Regions from separate parts of the Desulfitobacterium elongatum genome, predicted to be linked through region 2. Evidence: predicted binding sites of a transcription regulator. Region 2 holds the regulator's gene; each other region holds the start of a gene.

Region 1 (3,282 bases), 710 kb from region 2:
GAGGTCTGGGCAAGTTGGGCTGCCATATCACGAACTCCTTGGATGGTCTCGCGCAAGGATACCACCATGTTCCCGAAGGCGTTTTGAAGTTGTATTCCTTCTCGGTTCCAGGCCCTCCAGGAGGACTTTTTCTTGCTTTCAATAACTCCAGCCGCTATTTCACCTGCATCTTGTACAAGATTTTTCATCATTTTGGTGAGTGCCAGACTAAGCAGGGCTCCAATGATAATACTCACCACGACTGCCAAAACGGAGATAATAATCGAGACCTGTGAAGCCTTCTTGAAAATCCCCTGAGTTTCTACTGTGCTATGCCTATCTACAAGTTCAAGCTTAGCTTCCACCATTTGATCCAAAATTCCAAGGGCAGCTTGATTCAAAGCTCCTGCCTTATCAAACATATTCGCTACGGCGAGTTCATGCTCTCCATTGAGAGCGTAACTCACTGTGACGCTTGCTGAGGCTACATAATTGGCCCAGGCTCCCTTGAAGCCCTGCCAGGCCTCGTCTTCCTCAGCCGATCGAGGGATACTTTCGTACTTCAACATTAGCTCAGAGATGTTTTTTTCTTCATCCTTAATCTTTGAAACGTACTTCTGCTGCTCTTCAGGAGTACGAGCGGAGACGAGTAATATTACATTCCCCCGATAGGTCAAGGAATGCATACGAATATCGGCTAACGTGTTCATCGGAACAACGTCATCAGTGTAAACCTCTATGGATTGAGCATTCATTTGATACATTCCATAGATCCCAACTCCTCCGACCGCACCGGCTGCCAAAGCGATGAAAATCATAATAACTGTGACTTGAATCCCTAGACGAAATCGTTCTTGTCTCACGCGACCACTCCATTCTCTTTGTCCCAATCGCTTCTGGCGAGGTTCTTTTAACGTGTTATTGTATCTCTGCATTTTCTACAAAAAAAGTAAATTTCCTTCACGTTTTTCGTCTCATTAGAAATATTTTCCTCGGGATCCAAAATATCTTCACAAATCTTAGTAAACATCGCACAAATTCTTTGATTGCACTAAGATAAGGATAAAGAAAGAAGCGATAGAAAAAGAGCGTAAAGATATGATATGCTCCCCTTCCAGTAACAGATTTTAATCTCTCTACCTTACGGGGAGCATATCATTTATTCCCTAACGTTCTTTCCTTGGATTCTATTCAATTGACTCTAAAACTTATTTTTCTTTTGCTTGGGTCGCTTTTTCTAATACTTCATCCACCAGGCCATACTCTTTTGCTTCCTCTGCGGTCATGTAGCGATCCCGATCTGTGTCTGCTTCGAGACGTTCGAAGGTTTGCCCGGTACGCTCAGCTAAGATACGGTTCATGCGCTCTCTGACCTGGAGCAAATGCTTGGCATGAATCTCGATTTCCGTGGCCTGACCTGAAAGGCCATGCCCACCAATTAAAGGTTGGTGAATAAGGATTTCTGCATTCGGTAAAGCGGTCCGTTTTCCTTTGGTTCCGGCAGCGAGAAGGAAGGCTCCCATACTTGCCGCTAAGCCGACACAGATGGTGTGGACATCTGGACGGATATATTGCATGGTGTCATAGATAGCCATGCCCGCTGAAATCGATCCTCCTGGGCTATTAATATATAAGAAAATGTCTTTCTCGGGATCTTCTGCTTCCAAGAAAAGCATCTGTGCGACAATCAAATTCGCGACATCATCATCGACTGGTCCACCTAAGAAAATGATCCGGTCTTTTAATAGCCGTGAATAAATGTCGTAAGAACGCTCCCCGCGATTTGTTTGTTCGATAACCATTGGTACTAAGTAACCCATTATGAAACCCCCTTGTATTTTAGTGTATTCTTTCCTTTTGTTTCTGTAATATCCTTTCCCGATACTGTTATTTTAGTACAAAGGTCAGTTAAGGTCAAATAATAAATAACGACAAATGTGAAATTGATAAAGATTTTTAATGGAATATTAAAGGAATTTGCTGTTTTTCAGAGAAGTATATTAATTCCAATATAAGTTCCTGTACTATTCTTAAGGATACTGGGGGCTTTTTATGCGTTTGGTGCTTAGACCTGTTCAAACCATTTTTTCATCTGAGATACCAGTCATCCGCGATTATTTTGATGAAAAAGGAGTACTGCTCCTTTCCAAAGGTCAAAATCCTCGCTCCTTGGCTGACACACTTAATTCACGACAGGTTTATACCCTCCATTATGAATTAACGGAGAACCTAGACCCCGTTTCTTCTTACGATATCTGCCCTAAGGATTTAGTGGTTTCGGAACGAATCTGCCCCTGGATTCAAAGGATCTATGTCCAAGCCGAACTTATTGAAGCCGGTCTTTTTTCCAGTGGAATTCTTTATGTCAATCGATTAATCCAAGAGCTCGAGGAACATCCTCTGATTGCAGCCGATTTTGAGGCACTTCGGAGCTATGATAAATACACTTATATGCATTCAATCAATGTATCCCTTCTCTCTTATGCTATAGGAACGGTCATGAAATACACGGATGAGAAGTTAAGACATTTGGTCATAGGTGCATTGCTGCACGATATCGGGAAACTCACAGTTCCCGTCTCCATTATTAACAAGCCCATGGCACTGAGTGATGAAGAGTACCACATCATACAAACTCATCCAACACGTGGAGTACAACGAAGCTCTGACTTTTTCTTACCACGCAGTGTGCTTACAGCAATCTTAGAACATCATGAACGCTGGAACGGGAGTGGTTATCCGAATGGCCTATGCAAAAATGCTATCCATCCGTATTCCCAGATCGTGGCTGTCGCGGATGTCTTCGATGCTTTAATCACAGATCGTCCGTACCGTCCTGGTATTCCACCTTACCATGCCATCGAAATGCTTCTCAAGGGGTCTGGAACGAACTTCTCCCCGGATGTAATCACTGCTTTCCTTGATATGATTCAGATCTATCCTGAGAATTCTCTCGTCACGTTAAATAGTGGCGAATCCGGAATCGTCATCAAGTATTCTCTGCCCCACCCTACCCGCCCAATCATTCGCATCCTTTACGACTCAAACGGAAAACCTGTAGATAGTGAACAGATCATCGATTTGAATCAGGACCCACAGCACTATATTGATGTGGTGCGCTATGCTTGGGTAAGTTAGATAATTTTTCTAAATAAAAAAAATTTCATCTGTGAAAATAGGCCTTTTTTCTTTGTGAGAAAAGGTTTATTCTTTTATGTAGGTTATTGTCATAAAATGATATTAGGTAGTCATTTTATTTTTTCATGGAAGGGGAAATCAGATGAAGAGAGCCTTCTTACTCAT
Region 2 (3,282 bases):
AAATCAAGCTGCTTCTCAAGCTCATCATCACAATCATTCGCAAGTTGAAACGCTTTCCTAAGTTGATCACCCGGGAGGAGGGCCTGAATTCTCAGGTGATCCTCTTCGTTCACCATGACGGAAATTTGATGGTTCTGGCTTAAGGCGACTCCACGAGCCCCCCGAGAGCTTGCAAGCGCCGGGCTGATTAAATGCTTTTCAATCAGAACGTACTGTTCAATCGACGTCAGATCCGTCAGAGAGTAATACTCGAGTTTTTCCCCTGCGACATCAACGGTTCGCAGGGTTTCAGAGACTTTCTTCTCGAGCTCCGTTGAGGCCTCTAAGGATAGGATCTGGGGAAATGGGGTGTTCTCCAAATTACGTGCTAGACGGATTCGGCTACTTAAGACGACGGGAGCCTGAGGATTTTCCTGCATCCAGTTACTTTGCCGAAGTAACAGTTCTTTTCGCTTCATCTTCTCACCCCTCCAGATTCTGTTCGAGTTGACGAATCTGATCTCGAACGGTTGCCGCCGCCTCGAACTCTTCCTTCTGAACGAGCTGCTGAAGCTTTTCTTTGAGTCTCTGAATCTCTACTTTCTCCCGGATTGCGGTTCCTTGGCGCATTGGAATTTTCCCGACATGCCGTCCGCCTCCATGAATCTTCCGCAGAAGTGGTTCAAGCTGAGACTCGAATTTTTGATAGCAAGCGCTACAACCTAGCTTACCAGCCTGTGTAATCTCAGAAAGCGTGCTCCCGCACTGGGGACAGGATTCTTCTTTTGGACTTTGTGGCGTCGATGTAAAGTCAAAGAGTGCTTGCAAAAATTCTGGTATGATTCCAGGATGAAAGACTAAGTTCACTTCTTGAGCCTTTTGAGCGCATTGGTCACAAAGGTAAAGCTTCGTCATATCTCCATTTACTGTTTTCGTAATCTGCACATTGGCTTCTCTCTGCTGGCAATTTTGACAAAGCATGTGATCCCCTCCTTTAACCCTCTATTGTAAATCCTCACGGCTTAATGTCGTTAAAATCCTTTTCATGATATGCGCCCGTAGCACCTCAACATTCAGACTTTCCTGACCTAAACTATCTCGATGTAAAACGATTCGAATAATAGCTGCTTCACGCGGAGTAATTACTTCTTCTTCGAGTAGTCGTTGAAGTAGTCCAAAGGCTCGATTCTGGGTCAATTGGGTTCCAATCAGTTGCCGCATGACATTCTGGAACTGCCCTTCTTGGTTTAAGCCGAGCCGAACAATTCGCAGGTAGCCTCCACCACCCCGGCGGCTTTCGACTAAGTATCCCCGCTCGACCGAGAACCGCGTCTCCAGAACATAATTGATTTGCGAAGGTGCACATGAGAATTCCTCAGCCAGAACACCCCGTTGCAGGATAATAAACCCCTCATCAGCCTGTTCCAATATCCGCTTCAAGTAAACCTCGATGCGGTCTGCAAGATTTCCCATCACACGACACTCCCTTTATGACATTCTTTGACTTTATGACCTTCTTTGACCTTCCTCTTTATTGTAACCAATATTTCCGAATTTGCAAATATATAAGGGCGAAAAATTTGAGGGAAATTAATGTCGAAGTTCTTATCGAGCTTGAAAATATTTAGAAATATAACTATTCTTAAAAGGAATCCCCTATTCTTAGGAGAAGTATACTTGTTGCTAACAAAAATAGAAAAATAGAGGCATAAAGCAAAAAACTTCGTTTCCACCTATCCGGCAAAAACGAAGTAAACCCATATTCCCAAGGTGAGGAAACTCACCCCTGATAATGCCCAATACACTATATTTCCCTCTAAAAAGGGTTTTATAGGACCCTCCTCTTGAGATAGTGACGAGTTGGCTAACTCAGCCCCTGAGTCTTTTGGCCTGTGATCTAGCATGGAATCTTCTGTAGAGGGTTCGTCAGCTCTTATTCTTTCCTGTGGCCTTTTTTCATATTTTGGTTCGATTGGTTTTCCTAATGGGACTTCAACTCGAGGTTCAATAGGTTTTCTCAGTGGGACCTCAACTCGAGGTTCGATATCGTCCCAATGAATCGAGCCCTTTAATAAATAATCAATCTCTTCTACACTTAAACGAACTTGTTTTTCTTTCATCGTGGGTCTTCTCTCCTGTTAAAGGTTTACACTTTTTGGTATTCGCGAAAAAACAAAAAAACCCTGCCTCTATGAGCAGGGCTAAAGACCTATTTTTAGTACTATCTTCTTAATCCCTAGCTACTTGACGAGAAGCACCGGACAAGTTGCCTTCTGGAGGACACGCTGACTGACACTCCCAAGGACTGATCCCGTAATCGGACCATACCCGTGGCTTCCTATGACAACGAGGTCAATATTGTCCTTCTTAATCTGTTCGAGAATTTTACTGACTGGGTGACCTATTTCAAGAACTGTGGTAATTTTTACTCCTTCGGTCGAAACCCCCATTAAGGCAGCCTCAAGGGCCATCTCTCCATTACGGGTTAGATCCTCCTGGGTTACGGAAATTCCGTAAGATATGGTATATCCCCAATAGGCCTGAGGCGTAAACGTCACATGCATAAGGATAATTTCAGCTTGAAAATGATGAGCTAACTCTATTGCTTTAATAAGCGCCCGTTTCGAGTACTCTGAGGCATCTGTGGGCACAAGAATTTTTTTGTACATTTAATATTCCTCCTTTTACTAAAAAGCATATCCTTATTACTAATTTCTCATGCACTTATAGTATTAGCATATTCGCAGAAAGAAGTGGAAGTTTTGCCTGAGCATTTAAAAAGGTTTCGATATGGCTGGAGTAGCTGGTCTATCCTAGTCATTGCTTTTATCACGGTCTTTTTCCACCGACTTTCCGTCGGTTCAGTCGCGGATCAAATCACCCGTGAAATCCCCATGAATGCATTAGCTCTTGGAAATCTGACGGCCATGAATTATTACGCCTATGCCCTTATGCAAATTCCTGTCGGAATTTTAGTGGATCGAGTAGGAGTTCGGAAAATCAACGTATTCGGGCTTCTGATAACCGCTTCAGGGAGTGTCCTCTTCGGACTTGCTCATAGCCTTGAGATCGCCTATTTATCCCGTTTCATGGTAGGAATCGGCACCTCAGTAATCATCGTCTCGATCTTTAAGGTCCAAGCGACCTGGTTTCCCTTATCAAGGTTTTCGGCACTTTCCAGTTTGACGTCCTTCTTCGGAAATTTTGGTTCGTTACTCGCGCTCTATCCTCTGACCTTCCTCTCCATGATTCTCGACTGGCGGTATGTCTTCAATATTATGGCTGGGGTTTCACTTCTTCTCG
Region 3 (3,282 bases), 1.9 Mb from region 2:
GGCATCTCTTCACTGGATGAAATTGAAGCTGTAAACTGGCGAGGAGTGGCTACCATTTTTATTACAGCCATTGTCAATGCCGTACTTTATTCTGCCGGGATTATTTTGGTTCCTTTTGTTCTCGTTGTTCCTATGACAGCAATCCTTTACATAGGGTTTAGTCTGATATGGCGCAAGAAGGTAATAGCTGATGAACTTCGTAGAAAATCAATTCCTGCTTAACCCATAAACCATAGCTTTTGTAAGATCAAAAGCGAGAACATTGAATATACTTACATTATAGTCCTAAAAAACAAAGATGAAGATATCGTGTAATATGTGAAATGCTCCCCTTCCAGTGACAGATAAAATATATGTCACTGGAAGAGGAGCATTTCTATGTTGGCTTCCAAGTTAATATCCCCTGGCTATTTAACCAGGACTTTTGTTCATAATTCACCGCCTTCACATTCATTTGACAAAGAACCACTACTTATACATTCCCATCTTTTCTCATACTCTCTTGTACTTGAAACTTCATCTTTAAATTTGGGGGCACCTTGTGATAATTATTTAGAATGGAACCGCTCTGCAAGCGATTGGAGAGACGTAACCTCCTCAACATCCATATGACTAGGAAGTACGAGTTGAATCTGAGCGTAGAGGTCCCCCGTCTGACTAGGGTTCTCTAACCGCGGCATTCCTTTTCCTTTCAGTCGCAATTTGCTCTTTGCTTGAGTCTTAGGGGGAATCTTTATACGTACTTCACCGTTTAAGGTTTTGACACTGACCTCTCCACCCAGTACAGCTGTATAGAAGTCAACTGGAACCTCGGTCGTTAAGTCATCACCTTCGCGGATCAGAGAGGCATGTGTTCTAACAGTAATCAGAAGATAGAGATCCCCAGCGGCTCCCCCTCCTAATCCTGGACCACCTTGCCCCGCTAAGCGGACTTTCGAACCCGTTCGTACCCCTTTGGGAATTTTGGCTTGAATCTGTTTTCCACCCGTATCAATGACTCGAGTAGTACCCTGATAGGCCTCTTCAAGCGTTACTGTAACTTCTAATTCCAGGTCCTGCCCGGCATGAGCACGGGCTGGACGCCGACCACGTTGTTGCCCCAGCGGATCACCCATACCAAAGATCGTTGAGAAAAAATCTGAGAAGCCTCCACCTCCGGAGAAACCTCCCCCACCCAATCCTGAATCGCCAAACATCTCAGCGAATTCCTCAGGTGTCATCGTCCTCGTGTAGGTACCCTCACCAGGTTGCGCTTGCCAACGATTCCAATCAAAATCCCCGCTCCCGCCACGCCTTTTCCAGGCCTCATAATTCTGAGCCAGCTCGTCATATTTACGGCGTTTTTCAGGATCACTAATGGCCTGATACGCTTCAGAGATATCTTTAAACTTTTCTTCTGCTTCTTTATTTTCAGGGTTGACATCTGGATGGTATTTCTTCGCGAGTTTCTGATAGGCTTTTTTGATGGTTTTGTCATCGTCATTCTTTTTTACACCTAGTATGGAGTAATAATCTTTAAAATCCATAAGTCACCCCTCATCTCAAGAAAATAATCACTACACTTACATTATAAGATTATTTAACGCGAAGGTCAATAATGGTCAGACTTCCTGTTGTCCTTTTTTTGCCCTTTATTGACCCTTTAGGTAGGTACACTCTACCTAGGAATAAGTATTTCAATCCACTTTTCGAGTAAGTATTACAATCTACTTTTTGAATAAGTATTTCACGCTGCCTTTTGAATATGTACACTTAGCCAGTAAAACGTTCGAAGAAACAAAAAAGGGCTTGCCTCGACGAGGTAAGCCCTAAAGCTTTGATCAAAGTTCTTTTCTGTAGAGCGCTTATTCCTAATACACCCATCTTTTGCGCTAGCCTAGTTAATCAATTCCTTCTACTTAAGTTATCTGTCCGCTTTGCTTACCTTCCGAAGTCGTCCTTTAATCGGAGTGTTTTGCAGCGCTTTTAGCACCAGCTCTCCTTTATTGTTTAGGATTTCGACGAAAGTTGAAATATCCAAGATATTGATAATCCCTATATCTGCTGCTGTTATGCCTTCGAGACTACAAAGAGTGCCGACGATATCGACCGGTCTCATCTTTGTTTTCTTACCAGCATTCACATGGATTTTCATGATCTCAGCGCCCAGCTGTACGCCTTTCGCTTCTTTGAATTCTGGTAAGGTATTGTTCTTTGAGATGAATTCTTCTTCTGACTGTTGCACTGTTCCCTCTTCAGGTTTTTCCTTCAAGGGAATCGCTCTTCCGATATAGTTTTCGATATCCATTAAAAACTTATCTTCGTTTTTGGTAACAAACGTAATGGCCTTCCCCAGCTTATTTACGCGACCTGTTCTTCCGATCCGATGGACATAGCTTTCCCTGTCATAGGGGATATCGTAGTTGATGACCAAGGTTATGTCCTCGATATCTAGACCTCTCGCCGCAACATCTGTTGCTACGAGATACCTGAAAAGCCCTTGCTTAAAATGATTCATAACGTTCAATCGATCTCGTTGTTCCCTGCCACCATGTAGTTTTTCACAGGAATAGTTCAGCTTCACAAGTTCATCGTAAACCTCATCCACCGTTTGTTTGGTATTACAAAAGATTATGCAGCTATCCGGGTTTTCGACAATCGTTATCTCTCTCAGAAGTCGCATTTTATCTACCGGGTCGACACGATAGCTTTCCTGAGAGATCCGATCTGCCGCTGGATTTTGTTCTTCAATTTCCACTCGGATTGGTTTTTCCATGATCTTGCTACATAAAACATTGATATCTTGGGGCATGGTCGCAGACAGTAGCAAGGTCACACGTCCTTGGGGCAAGCGGGTAATGATGCTTTCGATTTGCTCGATGAAGCCCATATTCAGCATTTCATCAGCTTCATCGATGACTAGATATTTTATCTTGGATGTATCCAGGGTCCCTCTTTCTATATGATCGATCAACCGTCCCGGAGTTCCAACCACGATATGCGTTTTTTGTTTGAGTTCCTTCTCCTGAGCCTGGAAAGGATACTGCCCATAAACAGCCGCTACTTTCAACCTTTTAAATCTGCCGATATGAAACATGTCTTCTCGGACTTGAACGGCTAGTTCTCTGGTGGGTGTAAGCACTAAAGCTTGCGGTTTATTCTCTTCCCAATCCACTAATTCACAGATAGGAATAGCAAAGGCTGCCGTCTTTCCGCTTCCCGTTTGAGACTTAACGATAATATCCTTTTGTGCCAATACAGCAGGTATCACCTGCTCCTGAACTTTGGTAGGATGGTTGAAAT

Evidence for each region. Region 2 encodes CtsR, which represses protease genes until heat stress. Its sites were predicted from a motif close to AAGGTCAANNAAGGTCAAAT; they were not measured.
Region 1: the regulator CtsR is predicted to act here: its motif matches at 1,880-1,899, upstream of clpP (ATP-dependent Clp endopeptidase proteolytic subunit ClpP).
Region 3: the regulator CtsR is predicted to act here: its motif matches at 1,623-1,642, upstream of ACZ42W_RS12610 (DnaJ C-terminal domain-containing protein).

What each region holds. Positions count from the first base shown of each region.
Region 1 covers NZ_AP038772.1:461,220-464,501, reverse strand. Annotated here, with positions in the region: gene ACZ42W_RS02080 (methyl-accepting chemotaxis protein) at 1-842, opposite strand, end outside; gene clpP (ATP-dependent Clp endopeptidase proteolytic subunit ClpP) at 1,188-1,799, opposite strand; gene ACZ42W_RS02070 (HD-GYP domain-containing protein) at 2,032-3,117, shown strand; gene ACZ42W_RS02065 (hypothetical protein) at 3,260-3,282, shown strand, end outside.
Region 2 covers NZ_AP038772.1:4,561,187-4,564,468, forward strand. Annotated here, with positions in the region: gene ACZ42W_RS21500 (protein arginine kinase) at 1-458, opposite strand, end outside; gene ACZ42W_RS21505 (UvrB/UvrC motif-containing protein) at 463-960, opposite strand; gene ACZ42W_RS21510 (CtsR family transcriptional regulator) at 982-1,452, opposite strand; gene ACZ42W_RS21515 (hypothetical protein) at 1,713-2,099, opposite strand; gene ACZ42W_RS21520 (universal stress protein) at 2,220-2,648, opposite strand; gene ACZ42W_RS21525 (MFS transporter) at 2,742-3,282, shown strand, end outside.
Region 3 covers NZ_AP038772.1:2,709,383-2,712,664, forward strand. Annotated here, with positions in the region: gene ACZ42W_RS12605 (purine-cytosine permease family protein) at 1-222, shown strand, start outside; gene ACZ42W_RS12610 (DnaJ C-terminal domain-containing protein) at 549-1,526, opposite strand; gene ACZ42W_RS12615 (DEAD/DEAH box helicase) at 1,904-3,282, opposite strand, start outside.